2 linked regions of the Chroogloeocystis siderophila 5.2 s.c.1 genome follow. The protein of the gene in region 1 interacts with the protein of each later gene in a pairwise test. Links are inferred from orthologs where the notes say so. Each region holds a gene or a part of one and is shown on either strand. Other genes may lie near its edges. The genes, in order: NIES1031_RS06470 and NIES1031_RS13890.

Region 1 (7,168 bases):
CACCGTATCGTAACTATTTAGGTTGGTATGGCACGAGTGCCTTATTTATGAGTGTGGCTGCAATCTTGTGGAGAAATCCACGCTTAAATTTAAATCGTGCGCAACTTGTTGTACCACTGATTGTCTACTTAAGTAACGTTGCGTTTGCTGCTGCGATTAGCTTAGCTTTTGGATATTGGATTCCTGTTGCTCTAGGTTTAATCTTCGGTGTCATTCCAGTGATTTTCCTATGGTGGATGGCACAACCAAGTACAGACGCTGTTGTCGAAGCCGCGACAGGGGTTGTCAACAACCCTTCAGTAAAAGTTGCCTTGAAGTAAGTAAGCTGTGCAGGAAGTAGATGTGGTCAGCTGGTTAATCTTTCAAGGCGCTATGGCATTTTTATTACTACTGATTCAAATACCAGCAGCGGCAGTGTTGCTGTCACGTTTGCTCAAAGGTCCCAGTCGCCATCCTCCGCTAAAACCCACTTCGGCTACACCAGATCTTGTGGGTAGTGTAAGCGTTGTCGTACCGACTTTAAATGAAGCTGACCGCATTGGCCCTTGTTTAGCTGGGTTAAGTCGGCAAAGTTACGAAGTGCGAGAAGTGATTATTGTCGATAGCAACTCGCAGGATGGCACACCAGACTTAGTAAAGGCGGTGCAAAAAAATGACCCGCGCTTTCGTTTAATGACTGACGATCCTTTACCCGCTGACTGGGTAGGACGTCCTTGGGCTTTACATAATGGCTTTTTACATAGTTCCGAACATAGTCAGTGGTTTTTAGGTATGGATGCCGATACTCAACCGCATCCAGGCTTAGTTGCCAGCCTTATAAAAACGGCTCAAACGGAAGGCTATGACTTGGTATCTTTATCACCGCAATTTATTTTGAACTCCCCTGGAGAGTGTTGGTTACAACCTGCGTTGTTAATGACGCTACTATACAGGTTTGAAAGTGCGGGTGTCGATAGTTCAGTTGCAGAAAGAGTTATGGCAAACGGACAGTGTTTTTTGTGTCGGCGGGCGGTTTTAGCTCAGGTAGGTGGCTATAGCAGCGCGAAAAGTTCGTTCTGTGATGACGTGACTTTAGCACGAAATATCTCATCACAAGGCTTTCGTGTGGGATTTTTAGATGGTGCTCAGGTGTTTAAAGTCAGGATGTACGAAGGCGCAATCCAAACTTGGCAAGAGTGGGGGCGATCGCTTGATTTAAAAGATGCTTCCTCATCCGCAGCTTTGTGGTGGGATTTGTGGTTGCTTTTTGCCGTGCAAGCGTTACCGTTACCAATCTTACTAGGCTATTTTCTTTTCCCGTCGTCTACACTTTCGCCTTTTTCACTAGCATTGCTGGGACTCAATTCGTTTTTACTGATTGTCCGCTTTGCTTTGTTGTTGGCGATCGCGCCTTCCTACGATCGCTCGCAAGCAAAAGGAGGTTGGTTATTTTGGTTGTCACCTTTTGCTGATCCTTTGGCGGTACTGCGGATTTTCTTATCGGCTTTTCGCACTCCTACTCAGTGGCGGGGTCGCCAGTATGGTCATCCGAGTTAACTTGATCTGCGCGTTCTAATTCCCAGAGAATTTGGTTGCCTTCACGGCGGACGCGCGACACAATCCAGTTGCGCCAGCGCCATTCGTCACCACGGCTTGTGACTGCGCTGGCGTGGACATCCATCAGATCAGCTAATTCAGAACTTGTGATTAAGTAACCTTTTGCCGCGATCTCGTCAGCAATCCGTAAGGTTTCGACTAAGCTACGTAGCAAAGCCACTCTCGTCTCGCGGGGGATTTCTTCACTGGTGACAACGGAGTTTGGTGCGGTAGATTCCATCATGGTCATATCCAAGACAAGGTGGCTAGAAGTTGTCTTTTCGTAAGTTATCGTAGATTGTGGTACATAATCGGATACTTCTGTTACCAGTACAGAATCTGATTTTGGTTGTTGCAGCGTTGGAGTTTTACCGGTAGCAAATGCCCGTGCAATTTTGTCACAGCGTTCGTTACCTACATTACCTGCGTGACCTCGGACGTACTGCCATTGCACATTCTTGTTTCTTTCGTCAAGAATTTCCCAGAGGTCTTGATTGAGTACGGGTTTTCCTTGAGCGGTTTTCCAACCTTTCTTTTTCCAACCTTTTACCCACTGTGTAATACCCTTAATAAGGTATTCACTATCGGTATATAGTGTAATCGGTTCGTTTGTCGGTACGGTTGAGAGCAATTCTAGTGCGGCGATCGCGGCTTGCATTTCCATGCGATTATTCGTCGTTTGCGCTTCGTACCCACCGAGTTCCTGAACTGAGCCATCCGCAAAGTAAACAACAACCGCCCAACCGCCAGGACCAGGGTTGCCCGTACAGGCTCCATCAGTATATATGCTTTTAATTGTATTGGCAGGCATATAGAAATTAAACAGTGAAAGAAGCGGGTGAAAATATAAATATCATTTGAAAGTTGGTAACTGGTAATTGGTCACTGGCAATTATACTCATCAACAATTACCTATTACCCGCAGATGAAGAACTATTAAGGCTAGCACAATTACGTGTGTAGCTTCTACCTAAATTCCTGCGCACGAGTTACCTTATTAGTATGTTTGTTCTACTTTAGAGGTGCTGCATCAAATTAGTGTGATAAAAATTACACTTGCCTACACTCATTTCAAAAATGATTACATTATAATTCTCCCCTGCTCCTTTGCTCTCCTATTCCCCTGCCCCATGTACGAGCCACTACATCACAAATATCGACCCCAAAGCTTTGCAGAACTGGTGGGACAAGAGGCGATCGCCACAACGCTCATTAATGCTGTCCGCACCAGTAGAATTGCGCCTGCATATTTGTTTACAGGTCCGCGTGGTACAGGGAAAACATCTAGCGCCCGTATTTTGGCAAAATCACTGAATTGTTTAGCAAGCCGTGTACCTACCGAAACGCCTTGCGGTGTGTGTGAAGTGTGTCGAGGAATTGCCAATGGTTCGGCGTTAGATGTGATTGAAATTGATGCGGCGAGTAACACAGGGGTAGACAATATTCGAGAAATCATCGAGCGATCGCAGTTTGCTCCGGTGCAGTGTCGCTACAAAGTGTATGCAATCGACGAATGCCATATGCTGAGTACCGCCGCTTTCAATGCCTTACTCAAAACGCTTGAAGAACCACCCCCACACGTCGTTTTTGTCCTAGCAACAACTGATCCCCAGCGGGTTTTACCGACGATTATTTCACGCTGTCAGCGGTTCGATTTTCGCCGAATTCCCTTAGCAGCAATGGTGCAGCATCTCCAAGCGATCGCAGCACAAGAACAAATCCAAATTACAAGTGAAGCCTTAACACTAGTAGCACAACTATCCCAAGGAGGATTACGTGATGCTGAGAGTTTGTTGGATCAACTCAGTTTATTACCAGAAGTCACAGTAGAGCGCGTTTGGGATTTGGTCGGTTCCGTTGCGGAGGCAGATTTACTCGCGTTACTCGACGCGATCGCGCAAAACAACGCCGAACAACTTCTTGATCGCACGCGTCAATTATTAGAACGCGGGCGAGAACCTTTAACGATCTTGCAAAATCTTACGAGTTGCTATCGCGATTTGCTGATCGCCAAAACCGCACCTCATCGTAACGATTTGGTTGCTTGTACTGCAACAACATGGCAAGCAATGTGCGATTTAGTACAGCAGTGGAATATCGCAACAATTCTTGATGGACAAAAAAATCTCAAAGCCAGTGAAGCGCAAATTAAAACTTCTACGCAACCGCGATTATGGTTAGAGGTGACACTGCTTGGATTATTACCTACAACCAGTACACCTCAACCGTCGCCAGTTATTCATCGAAATATCAGTACTTCCAAAACTCTATCTGTAGTAAAAGATGCTTCACAACAGCAAACACCGTCGCCTGCTGTCACTGCATCGGCACATCCTCCACAACCGCAAACACCGCCACAACAAGAAGTCGCTGAACCAATCTCACCACCGCCGCTTGTGCATCACGATCGCTCGGATATTCGCACTGATGAAGATGAAGCCGTTGAAATTCCTACTGAAGTTGTCGCCACTTCTGTTGACCTCGATCAAGTTTGGCAACAAGTGCTGCAAAACTTACCTTTACCAAGTAAAGCACTATTTAAAGAACACGGCAGCTTAGTCGCGATTCACGAGCAACACGCTTCGATTGGTATTCGTTCGCAAAAGTTACTCAAAATTGCTCAAACCAAAGTAGCAGATTTAGAAGCAGCATTTGGGAAGTTGTCCGATCGCAAAGTAAAAGTACAGCTTGAAGTTGCAACGACTCATCAGCGGAAGGCTAATACTCCGGTAACACCGCAGCCTACAAGAAAGCCTCCAGTGACTACTGCCTCTCCCGAAACAACGGCATCGGTATCCAGTGCTACGTCTACTTTAATTAAACCCGAACCCACGATCGCACCTGATGCTGTTGCTGAAGTACAACCCGATTCAATGTTAATTGATTCGCCTGATTCTACAACCGATGATGTCGCGATCGCGGCGCAACGTTTAGCCGATTTTTTTAAAGGTGAGGTTCTGCAACTCAACGATGATGCAGTATTTACTCAACCAATAGCAACAAGCAGCCTACCACCGCAGGCTGCTTTAGATTGGGATGATGCAGATGAAGAAGATACTGCTGAATTTTGAATTTGATTTTTAATTATTGCCTTGATGGACAGTTTTTACCCATTTTAGCCGCTTTGGTCGCACCGACATCCGCGCTGTTGTACTCGCCATGACCACCATCCAGTGGCACATATACAAAGTACCGCGCAGCGTTTGTAAGAGGATAACAAACAATGCAGACCAAGTGAGTTTATCTTCAAGCGTGCGAATTCGCTTTAACCCCAAGAACATCCATATCATAAATATGGTGACGGTGAAGCTTGTAAGCGGCGTCAGCACAGGTAATCGGTTACGGGCGATCGCCATCAGGAAATCAGGAACTTGCGCGATCGGGACGATGTACTGAATGAGCATGAACATCAGTAAATCGAATTTTTTGCCAGCACCGATGCGGCTTTTGATAATTAATCGCCAGTAATCTAAATAGCGCTGATAACCGCCTTCTGCCCAGCGGTTGCGTTGATGCCATAGTGCGATCGCATTCGTTACGCCTTCTTCTTCGACATATGGGTAGCTGACAAATTCAATTTCCCAATTATCTAGATGTAAGCGCAACGTTAAATCGAGATCGTCGGTAATCGTTTCTTCATTCCAACCGCCACAACGTTCCAGCGCGTGACGGCGAACAAACTGACCGTTTCCGCGCAATTCACCAATACCGCCAAGGGCTACGCGCTGCTGCTGAACATAGCTATCGACAGCCATTTCTGCCATCTGACCGCGAGTCCAAAAGTTCTCGTGCGAGTTGGCGATCGCTTTGCGTACCTGTACGGCTCCGACGGTACGTTTTTGAAACAATGGCAATACACGCTGCAATAAGTCAGGCGTTACCTGCGCATCGGCATCAAATACTGCCAAAATTTCCCCTTTTGTTAAGGGTAAAACTTGGTTTAATGCGCCGGATTTACCACCACTAGCTTCTGCACCCCGTCGCAACACTTTTAATTTATCGTAATTTTGCTGTAATTTTTCTAAAAGTGCGGGCGTTTGGTCGGTACTATTATCGTCAATGACCCAAACTTCGTAGCGGTCTACCGGATAATCAAGGCTACAAAGCGTCTTGACTAAATTGCCAATCACTGCTTCTTCATTTTTGGCAGCGACTAACAGCGAAACTGAAGGTAAATAATCGGCTTGCGCATTTTGGGTACGGGGACGAGCTAAAACTAACCGTAGGGTATGAATTCCCCATAAAGTTGTTAAACCGAGTACCAGCCAAAATCCAACGGAAATTAAATGAAGGGCGATCGTGCCACTCCAAACTACGATGAAAACAACAGCCGCTTTGCGTCTTCGACCCTCGCCGCAAGTCTTGAGAGATGTTGTTTGCAACGTCTCTAGCTCAGACTCGTCTTCTGATAACTCAGATAACAACGAGCCTAGCGCCTCAAGTTCGCTATAAGAATCGTTCTCAGCCCAGGAATTCGCTGGCATAGTTTACTTGATCAACCACCAGTATTTATTTACACACTCCCAAGAAGCAAGGTAACATCACAGCACAGTCGACAAACGTTTAGTCTTGGATGATTTCACTGAACTCGAATCGAGTTGGGCGCATCACGCACAAGGTAGCAACAGATTGTCGTTAGCAGAAATTGCGATCGTACTAACCATCGTTTAAAAGCGAGGTTTTTTGATGTAATTTCCCAAGCTTCGATAAAAGTAAGTGCAGCCCTATTGTATCCGACATTGACAGGAGCGAGGAAATAGGAGGAGCCAGTCGCCAGCGTAATGTTAGCAACAGTGGCTAGTATTAGTCAGCAACTGCTATAGAAAAAGCTCAATATATGGGAATACTGGGCAGAGGAGCTAATTTTTTGATGTTTACTCCTTGCTTTCGCGACGCATACATTTTTTAGCAATAGTGCCGATATGTCGATTGAGCAACTACAACCCGCTAGTCTACAAGAAGTCAGAGTTTATCAACCTTATTTTCAGGGCAATAAACGCAATACACTACCTCTAGCCATTAGCCTTTACAAACAAGGAGTCCTCCAAGGACAGCGCAACATAGAAGGTGGTGAAAGTATTCCTTTTGTGGCTACTTGGAATGTGTCTACACTCCCTGCTGATTTAACGCGTTGCCGAATGCAGTTCGATGGTAAGGCAGATCTCAGCTATGAGGTGATGATGTCTAGCTCGGAACTCGTAGACTTTTTGATCGATACAATCTTACATTTCAAACGCACGAACACTGTCGATTTTACTAAGGGTTTTTACCGAAAACTACTTCGGTTTGACAATTAAATTCAAAATCTCATCTCATTTTGTAGCTTATAATTCCAATCTGTTACCCGTCTGCCCTCAAACTACAAGAACTGCTTATGAGTCTTATCAAATAGCAGGTTCCACCTAGAATATATAAATAATCAAGCCGCATACGGCGAAATGTTGAGTTTAGGGAGTGGGGACGTGCCGAATGCTAAGTACTTGCTGATTGGATCAATCGAGGCTTACAGCGGTAAGTCGGCAACGGTGCTGGGATTATCTGAACAGCTAAAGCAGACAAAGCTCGATCTTGCCTATGGAAAACCGTTAGGTAA
Region 2 (8,416 bases), on another replicon or contig:
CTACCGCATCTTTCCCGTTGATTTGATCTTACGTCAACGCTTCGACTCAATTAGTAAAGTACCCGCACTACAAATCCCTGTTCTATTCATTCATGGAACTGCGGATTGGCAAGTTCCCGCGCAAATGAGCGAACAACTCTACGCCGCTGCACCCGAACCGAAGCAATTAATTTTAATTCCTGGTGCGGGACACAATAATGTCGCAGAAGTTGCAGGTTCTAAATATTTTCAAGTCGTGCAAAACTTTGTTCGACAAGTCTCAATTCAACAGATGGCGGAACGCTGAAACATATGGAGGTAAAAAATGCAACTACAACTGAATCAGCTAGATGTGAAGCCAGGGCAAAAAGTCCTACTACGAAATATTAGCTGGAGTGAGTTTGAGCAAATTCTGGATGAGCTAGGTAACTCGCGTGCCTCCCGACTTGCCTACTACAAAGGAATACTAGAGATTATGGTACCACTGGCTGAACATGAAAGAGGAAAGGAAATTATCGGAGATCTAGTAAAAATATTACTTGAAGAACAAGCGATAGAATTTACTCCCCTAGGTTCTACTACCTTTAAACGTCGGGATATGGCAAGTAGTGTAGAACCTGGTGCTTGCTTTTATATTCAACATGAAGCAGCAATTAGAGGTAAAAGTAAAATTGATGCTAACTTCGATCCACCGCCTGACTTAGCAATTGAAATTGATATTACAAGTGCTTCCGAAATCAAGAAAAGTAGCTATGAAGCTTTAGGCGTTCCTGAATTATGGATTTATGATGGACGATCGCTACAAATATACTTACTGCAAAATCACCAGTATGTTGCAACGAACCAAAGTCAGATTTTTCCTAACCTACCAATTATAGAAGTCATTCCCCAATACGTTGCCGAAAGTAAAATTCAGGGAAGAAACGCCGCCGTTAAGGCTTTTCGCGTCTGGGTGCAACAGTTGTGATTTACGTGGGGTGATCGACCATCATGTCACGCCGATAAATTATAGCAATGGGCAGTGGTGGTTTCTCAATGGGAACTTGACAAAATCCTCAAAGAAGTATGGGAAAGTGGTGTTATCCTTGCTGGCTTAAGTACAGGTTCGATTTGCTGGTTTGAGCAAGGAGTTACTGATTCGCTTCCTGGAGAATTAACCGTGTTACCTTGTCTTGGCTGGCTTCAGCGTAGCAATTGCCCGCATTATGATGGAGAATTAGAAAGAAGACCTGCTTACCATCGTTTACTATCAGCAGGAAAAATTAGTGATGGATATGCCGCAGATGATGGCGTGGCGCTGCATTTTATTGAAAATAGACTAGAGCCGATTTTTAGTTCTCGTCCTTATGCAAAAGCTTATCGATTGCAAAGGATGGAAGATGGAATTCAAGAAACTCCTTTAGAAACAGTATACTTGGGTGCTGGATTAGCCAAAAATTAGAAGGCTACATGATATACCCAAGAAAATTAGAGAAATAAAAACAATATTGTTAAAAGCAGGGTTTACAAACAAACCTGCAAAGTAGCCATATTAAGTGGATATATTCACAATTATCTCAATCAATAATTATAGTGGGTAAAGATAGCGATGATGCAAAAAGATATTTAGACAAACAAGTTGCTCAAGCAATTAATTAAAACAAATAAGTGAAAAGGAGGTAGAAGAATGAAATACACTATTATTATTTAGTGGTCGGACGAGAATCAATGTTTTGTTATAATATTACCTGAATTTAAAGATGTTATGTAGCCAGTCACTTACAGAGACACCTATGAAGAAGCGCTAAAAAAATGCTCAAGAAGTTTTAGAACTTTTAGTAGAATCAGCAGTAGAAGATGGTGAAATTTTGCCAGAAAACTTAACTGTAAGGAAATTGTTTCAGGTGGCTTGGATCTTAGTTATTTAATTCTCTTATTATAAATATTATAAAGGTTATGTCTTTTGTTGGTTTACATATTCATAGTGATTACAGCTTACTCGACGGTGCAAGTCAAATACCGGCACTTATTGAACGAGCCAATGAGTTAGGAATGAAAGCGATCGCACTTACTGATCACGGTGTCATGTATGGTGCAATCGAACTGATTAAAGTTTGCCGGAACAAGAATGTTAAGCCAATTATCGGCAACGAAATGTATGTCATTAATGGAGATATTGAGGAGAAGAAGCGTCGTCCTCGCTATCACCAAGTTGTTTTAGCAAAAAATACAAAAGGTTACAAAAATCTTGTTAAATTAACAACAATTTCGCACTTGAAAGGTGTTCAAGGGAAAGGTATTTTTTCGCGTCCTTGTGTCAATAAAGAACTATTAAAAGAATACCATGAAGGATTAATCGTTACCAGTGCTTGTTTAGGTGGAGAAGTTCCGCAAGCAATTCTGCAAGGTCGATTAGATATCGCGCGGAAAGTCGCACAAGAATATAAAGATATCTTTGGTGACGATTATTACCTCGAAATTCAAGACCACGGTTCGCAAGAAGACCGAATAGTTAATGTTGAAATCGTTAAAATCGCACGGGAATTAGGCATTAAATTTATTGCGACCAACGATTCGCACTATATTTCTTGTTTTGACGTAGAAGCACACGACGCGCTACTGTGCATTCAAACAGGAAAACTGATTGCAGAAGATAACCGAATGCGCTACAGCGGGACAGAGTATCTCAAATCAGCAGAAGAAATGAGTCAACTGTTTCGCGATCACCTAACCGATGATGTCATTCAAGAAGCGATCGCCACCACAGTAGAAATTGCCGACAAGGTTGAACCTTACCACATTATGGGCGAACCGCGCATTCCTAACTATCCGGTTCCTGCAGGACATACCGCTGATACTTTTCTAGAGGAAGTCGTGTGGGAGGGAATGCTAGATCGTTTAAGAAAACGATCGCGTAGTGAAATTGAACCAATATATAAAGAAAGGTTGGATTATGAATTAAAAATGATCCAACAAATGGGCTTTTCCACCTACTTCTTAGTTGTTTGGGACTACATTAAATATGCCAGAGATAATCAAATTCCGGTTGGTCCCGGGCGGGGTTCGGCTGCTGGTTCTTTAGTTGCTTATGCTTTAAAAATTACAAATATTGACCCTGTTCATCATGGATTATTATTCGAGCGATTTTTGAATCCTGAACGTAAATCCATGCCTGATATTGATACAGATTTTTGTATCGAAAGACGTGATGAAGTTATTCAATATGTAACACGAAAATATGGAACAGAGCGCGTTGCACAAATTATTACTTTCAACCGTCTTACTTCTAAAGCCGTTTTAAAAGATGTAGCGCGGGTGTTAGATATTCCCTACGGTGAAGCCGATCGCATGGCAAAGCTTATACCTGTTGTACGCGGTAAACCGACTAAACTTTCTGTGATGATTTCGGATGCAACTCCAGCACCAGAATTCAAGGAGAAATATGAAAACGATCCTAAAGTTCGTCACTGGGTTGATATGGCGATTCGGATTGAAGGAACTAATAAAACCTTTGGCGTTCATGCGGCAGGAGTCGTTATTTCTTCTGAACCTTTAGATGAGATTGTCCCGTTACAAAAAAATAATGATGGTTCAGTGATTACCCAGTATTTCATGGAAGATTTAGAATCGCTGGGATTACTGAAAATGGACTTTTTAGGGTTAAAGAATTTAACACTTATTCAAAAAACTGTTGAATTAATTAAGCAAAATCAAAATATTGAGATTGACCCCGATTATTTACCCTTAGAAGAAAGGAAAGTTCAAAAAATCTTAGCCAAGGGCGAAGTCAAAAAAATGCCGCAAGAAGTAGAAAAAACTTATAAAGTTCTCGAAGAAGGTGAACTAGAAGGAATTTTTCAGCTTGAGTCTTCAGGAATGCGGCAAATAGTGCGCGATTTGAAGCCCTCGTGTATTGAAGATATTTCTTCAATCTTGGCATTGTATCGCCCTGGTCCCCTCGATGCCGGACTGATTCCCAAATTCATTAACCGCAAGCACGGTCGTGAAGAAATAGAATACATTCATCCGCTGTTAGAGCCAATTCTAAATGAAACTTATGCGGTTTTGGTGTATCAGGAACAAATCATGAAAATGGCTCAAGATTTGGCAGGATATTCTTTAGGACAAGCAGATTTATTACGCCGCGCCATGGGTAAAAAGAAAGTTTCCGAGATGCAAAAACATCGAGAAGCTTTTGTTGATGGTGCAGCAAAAAATGGTGTGAGAAAGCAAGTTGCTGAAGAATTATTCGACCAAATGGTCAAATTCGCGGAATACTGTTTTAATAAATCGCATTCGACGGCATACGGTTATGTCACGTATCAAACTGCATACTTAAAAGCGAATTATCCTGTAGAGTACATGGCAGCATTACTGACGGCAAACAGTGGTGATACCGATAAAATCCAAAAATATCTTTCTACATGTCTGAATATGAATATTCAGATCGAACCGCCAGACATTAATCGCTCTGGAGTGGATTTTACACCAGTCGCAGGGAAAATTTTATTTGGCTTATCCGCTGTGAGAAATGTCGGACAAAATGCGATCGCATCCATTTTAGAAGCCCGCGACAAGAAAGGCGAATTTCAATCGCTAGCTGATTTATGTGATCGCGTCGATTTACGCGCTGTTAACCGTCGTACTTTAGAAGCTTTAATTCATTGTGGCGCTTTTGACAAACTCGACGCAAATCGCCAGCAACTGATTGCAGACCTTGATTTAGTCATTGACTGGGCGCAATCGCGGGCTAAAGATCGTGCTAGTGGTCAAGTTAATTTATTCGATTGGAGCGGGATAGCTAATAACAACAATAACACCAACTATGAATTAGCACCCAAAGCCCCGCCCGTAGCAGATTACCCGCCAATGGAAAAACTGCGATGGGAAAAAGAACTCCTTGGTTTTTATGTTTCGGATCATCCTTTGAAGTCGCTGCGATCGCGTACGCGACTTTTGTCACCGATCAATTTATCGCAACTCGGCGACCAACGCGATAATACTTTACTCTGTGCGGTCGCGATGTTGACTAATATCAAACCAGTGGTCACTAAAAAAGGTGATCGCATGGCAATTTTACAAATCGAAGATTTAACCGGACAAACCGAAGCCGTTGTCTTCCCGAAAGCTTATGAACGAATTGGCGCATCACTTGAAGCTGATGCCAGAATGGTTGTCTGGGGTAAAGTAGACCGCCGCGACGATCAAATTCAGCTGATTGTAGAAGATGCTGAACCGATTGAGACAGTGCAGTTAGTCATGGTAGAACTCGATCCTCAGCAAGCGGCAACGCTTGATTATCAACACCGCTTAAAAAGCATCTTACAAGAACAGCTAGGTGAAAAAGATAAAGCCAAAATTCCGGTTCTAGCGTCGGTGAAATTGGGCGATCGCAGTCAGTTGGTACGCTTTGGACGACAGTTTTGGGTACAAAATAGCCAAGCAACTGTAGAAATGCTCAAAACAGCCAGCTTTTCTGCTTATACTCAACCAATTGCCAGTCAACAGCATTCGTAATTGTGGCTTCAAAGATAAATGAGGTCTGCACTCAAGAACCTGTAATTTTATAGTGCTTGATAAGACTAAGGGTTGAAGAGTTGAATTTTAGCGATTCTCTCGATTTTGGCGTGTGTCAGCCGAGGATTTTCTTGTGCGGACAATCCTCGTAGAATCTGTCATCTAGATGTAGAGATTGCTGATCGATTTGATCTGATTTAACTCTCAGAAAATATAAACATTTTGTAATGATTATCTCATTTTTACGATATATTTATTACAACAAGAGTTTCTAGAGTAAGTAATTTTACTGAAACAGTGTGAAGAAAACGTGATGTTACTAGGTATTAAGCCACCAGAGCATGAAGATTCGATAAAGATTTGCCAAATAAGACAGAATATTTCGCCGCCTTTGTGAAGATTTGGTGAAGATTTCCGTAATTGTACGTGCTTCACGCTTTGCGTAGAGGAGTATCCGCGTAAAAATACTACGTATGCTTTATCGGGTTATGTGAAATTAGGAATATCTTTGGCTTTGCTGACCACAATATGGATTCAAGATGAAACATCAGTTTCTAAAACCTGAATTATTCTTACTTTTTTTAAAACGGTAAGCATGGCTTACTTAAGTCTGTATACTGCCTTTATCAAACACAGCTACTTTTTTATTCGCTACTGGCAGTATCAGCTATGTCAAGTAATTAAGGATTTGTGATGCTAAACCTTGATTTTTCTTTTACGCTTCCTGACACAGTTCTAGATAAAGATGGTCAAGGCACCGGATTTACTTCAGTAGAGCCTAATAGCAGTGGCGACCACTACCAACCTAGTAACATTGATATTGACACTGCTGCGAAAACGCTAACTCTTACTGCGACCAAAGGTAGCAGCGCCTGGGCAAATAATTCACTCAAAAACGCCCTACAGCGGGGAATTGATGATACTAAACCGTTTACAATCAGTACACGGTTAAAAGGCTCACCAAACAAGTTTACGAGTGCCTTTCAACAAGGTGGGATTTTCTTTGGCTCGGATCAAGATAACTATGTCAAGCTTGTCTTAATTAATAGTGGTGGTCCTAATGGCTTGCGGCTTCAGTTTTTCAAAGAAGAAAACGGAGTCGGGTCAAGCATCGCCGAAATTACTAACCTCAATTGGAGCAATATTAATACACTGGATCTTTATTTAACCGGAGATCCTGACACAAAAACCTTTAAAGCTGCTTACCGCGTCAACTCAAACACTGCACCTGCAAAAGTCGTCAATCAATCTGCCCAAATCAAAACAAGTACGCCGTTTTTCCTTGCTAATGCAAGTAACACAAGTGCGGGAATTCTAGCTTCGACAACCAATGCACCAAATGTTGTGGTTGCATTTGACCAGTTTGGGATTGCGCAAGAAATTAAAGTCAACTTCCAGCCGAATGCAGCTAACTTACCGTCAGGCTATGTCAAAGATACGGGTGCAGCGTTCAATAATACGCGTGGTTACGGTTGGGTAAGAAGTGGCACAAATACACCGTTAAATATTGCCCAATTCGCCCGCGATCGCGATCGCGCTGGAGTTGATCAACGCATTGATACTTTACTGCATATGCAGTATTTCAATAGTCCAGCAGCGGCGTGGGAAATGGCGGTTCCGAATGGAATGTACAGTGTAACTGTCAGTGTTGGTGACGGACCAAACCCCAACGGCGTTTATGACAGCAAACACACGATTCGCGTTGAAGGCGTTACCGCAATTGATAAATTTCAAAGCACTCCGCAGCAAGAATACAAACTCGAAACCGTCAAAGTAAATGTCAATGATGGTCGGCTAACAATTGATGCGATCGGCGGTACTAACACCAAAATTAACTTTATTGAAATATTCAATATTACGCCAGGAAAACATCCAAACGTCACAGGATTTGCAGTTGATCGCGATGCTCAAGGGAAAGCTTATCTTAATACATCGATTAATGTTGATGTGGCGCTGGCGCGCTCAGGTATCGGGGTTGCGCCTAGTAGCTTAAACTCATCTACGGTGAAGTTGTATCGCACCAAAGACGGTAAACAAGTACCTGGGCTTGTGGGTACAAGTGGCGGTAATGATGTCATAGTCTATCAACCAAGTCAAAACTTAGACCCAAACACCAACTACACCTTTATTGTCACCAACAAAGTCAAAGACGAGTCAGGGACAAGCTTCAATACAGAAAGCTTTACATTTAATACCGGCAATGCTTCCACAGTACCTGGTGACAATCAAGTTAACTTCACAAAGGAATTGGTCTATCAAGGTGCTCCACTAGCAAGCTTAACAGTAGGTCCAGACAGTAAATTATACGCTGCGGGGCTTGACGGTAAAATTCGCCGTTGGAATATTGATGCAGGTTCAGGTAGGTTATCTAATTTACAGACATTCGCGCCAGCGAAGCTCAATGGTAGAGCCATTATTGGTCTAACCTTTGACCCAAAAAATCCCAACAACTTGTGGATTTCTCATAACGATCCACTCTTCCCACAGCCCGCAAAAGACTTTACCGGCGCCATCTCCAAGCTGGTTCTCAACTCAAATACTAATTCTTTTAGTGCGAGTATCCAAGACTACGTTACTGGGTTACCTCGATCGGCAAAAGACCACCTTAGCAACAGTTTAGCGTTTGGACCAGACGGCAAGCTTTACTTGTCGCAAGGTAGTAATAGTGCGTTGGGTGCGCCAGATACCGCCTGGGCAAATCGACCTGAACGACTTTTAACGGCGGCAATTTTACAAATTGACCCCAACAGAAACGCCCCTAGTGGTGGCTTTAACGTCCAAACTGAAAATTACGGCGGAAAGCAAGGCAACTATAATCCTTTTGCAGTTAATGCACCCGTCAAATTATATGCAACTGGTATCCGCAATGCTTATGACTTAGTTTGGCATAGTAACGGTTTCTTGTACGTTCCGACGAATGGTAGTGGCGCTAACGGCAATA

Evidence for each region.
Region 2: the proteins of NIES1031_RS06470 (region 1) and NIES1031_RS13890 interact in binary tests that used the Escherichia coli proteins (3 or more experiments, as listed by UniProt). The link is inferred for Chroogloeocystis siderophila 5.2 s.c.1 from one-to-one orthologs.

What each region holds. Positions count from the first base shown.
Region 1 is NZ_MRCC01000004.1:315,437-322,604, reverse strand. Bases 2,286-5,175 are described here. They hold NIES1031_RS06470 (DNA polymerase III subunit gamma/tau), read left to right. Parts: upstream 2,286-2,705; coding sequence 2,706-4,646; downstream 4,647-5,175. Other genes in these bases: NIES1031_RS06465 (glycosyltransferase family 2 protein), read right to left, coding at 4,656-5,175. Also shown: gamma-carotene 1'-hydroxylase CruF, read left to right, coding at 1-320; 2'-O-glycosyltransferase CruG, read left to right, coding at 373-1,536; NIES1031_RS25460 (hypothetical protein), read right to left, coding at 1,496-1,819; more of NIES1031_RS06465, read right to left, coding at 5,176-6,059; type IV pilus biogenesis protein EbsA, read left to right, coding at 6,498-6,872; NIES1031_RS06455 (phosphotransacetylase family protein), read left to right, coding at 7,014-7,168. UniProt on the Escherichia coli protein: Part of the beta sliding clamp loading complex, which hydrolyzes ATP to load the beta clamp onto primed DNA to form the DNA replication pre-initiation complex.
Region 2 is NZ_MRCC01000010.1:195,944-204,359, reverse strand. What follows is about bases 1,538-5,675. They hold NIES1031_RS13890 (DNA polymerase III subunit alpha), read left to right. Parts: upstream 1,538-1,914; coding sequence 1,915-5,475; downstream 5,476-5,675. Outside these bases: NIES1031_RS13915 (alpha/beta hydrolase), read left to right, coding at 1-286; NIES1031_RS13910 (Uma2 family endonuclease), read left to right, coding at 305-946; NIES1031_RS13905 (Type 1 glutamine amidotransferase-like domain-containing protein), read left to right, coding at 1,004-1,420; NIES1031_RS13885 (Ig-like domain-containing protein), read left to right, coding at 6,169-8,416. UniProt on the Escherichia coli protein: DNA polymerase III is a complex, multichain enzyme responsible for most of the replicative synthesis in bacteria. This DNA polymerase also exhibits 3' to 5' exonuclease activity. The alpha chain is the DNA polymerase catalytic subunit.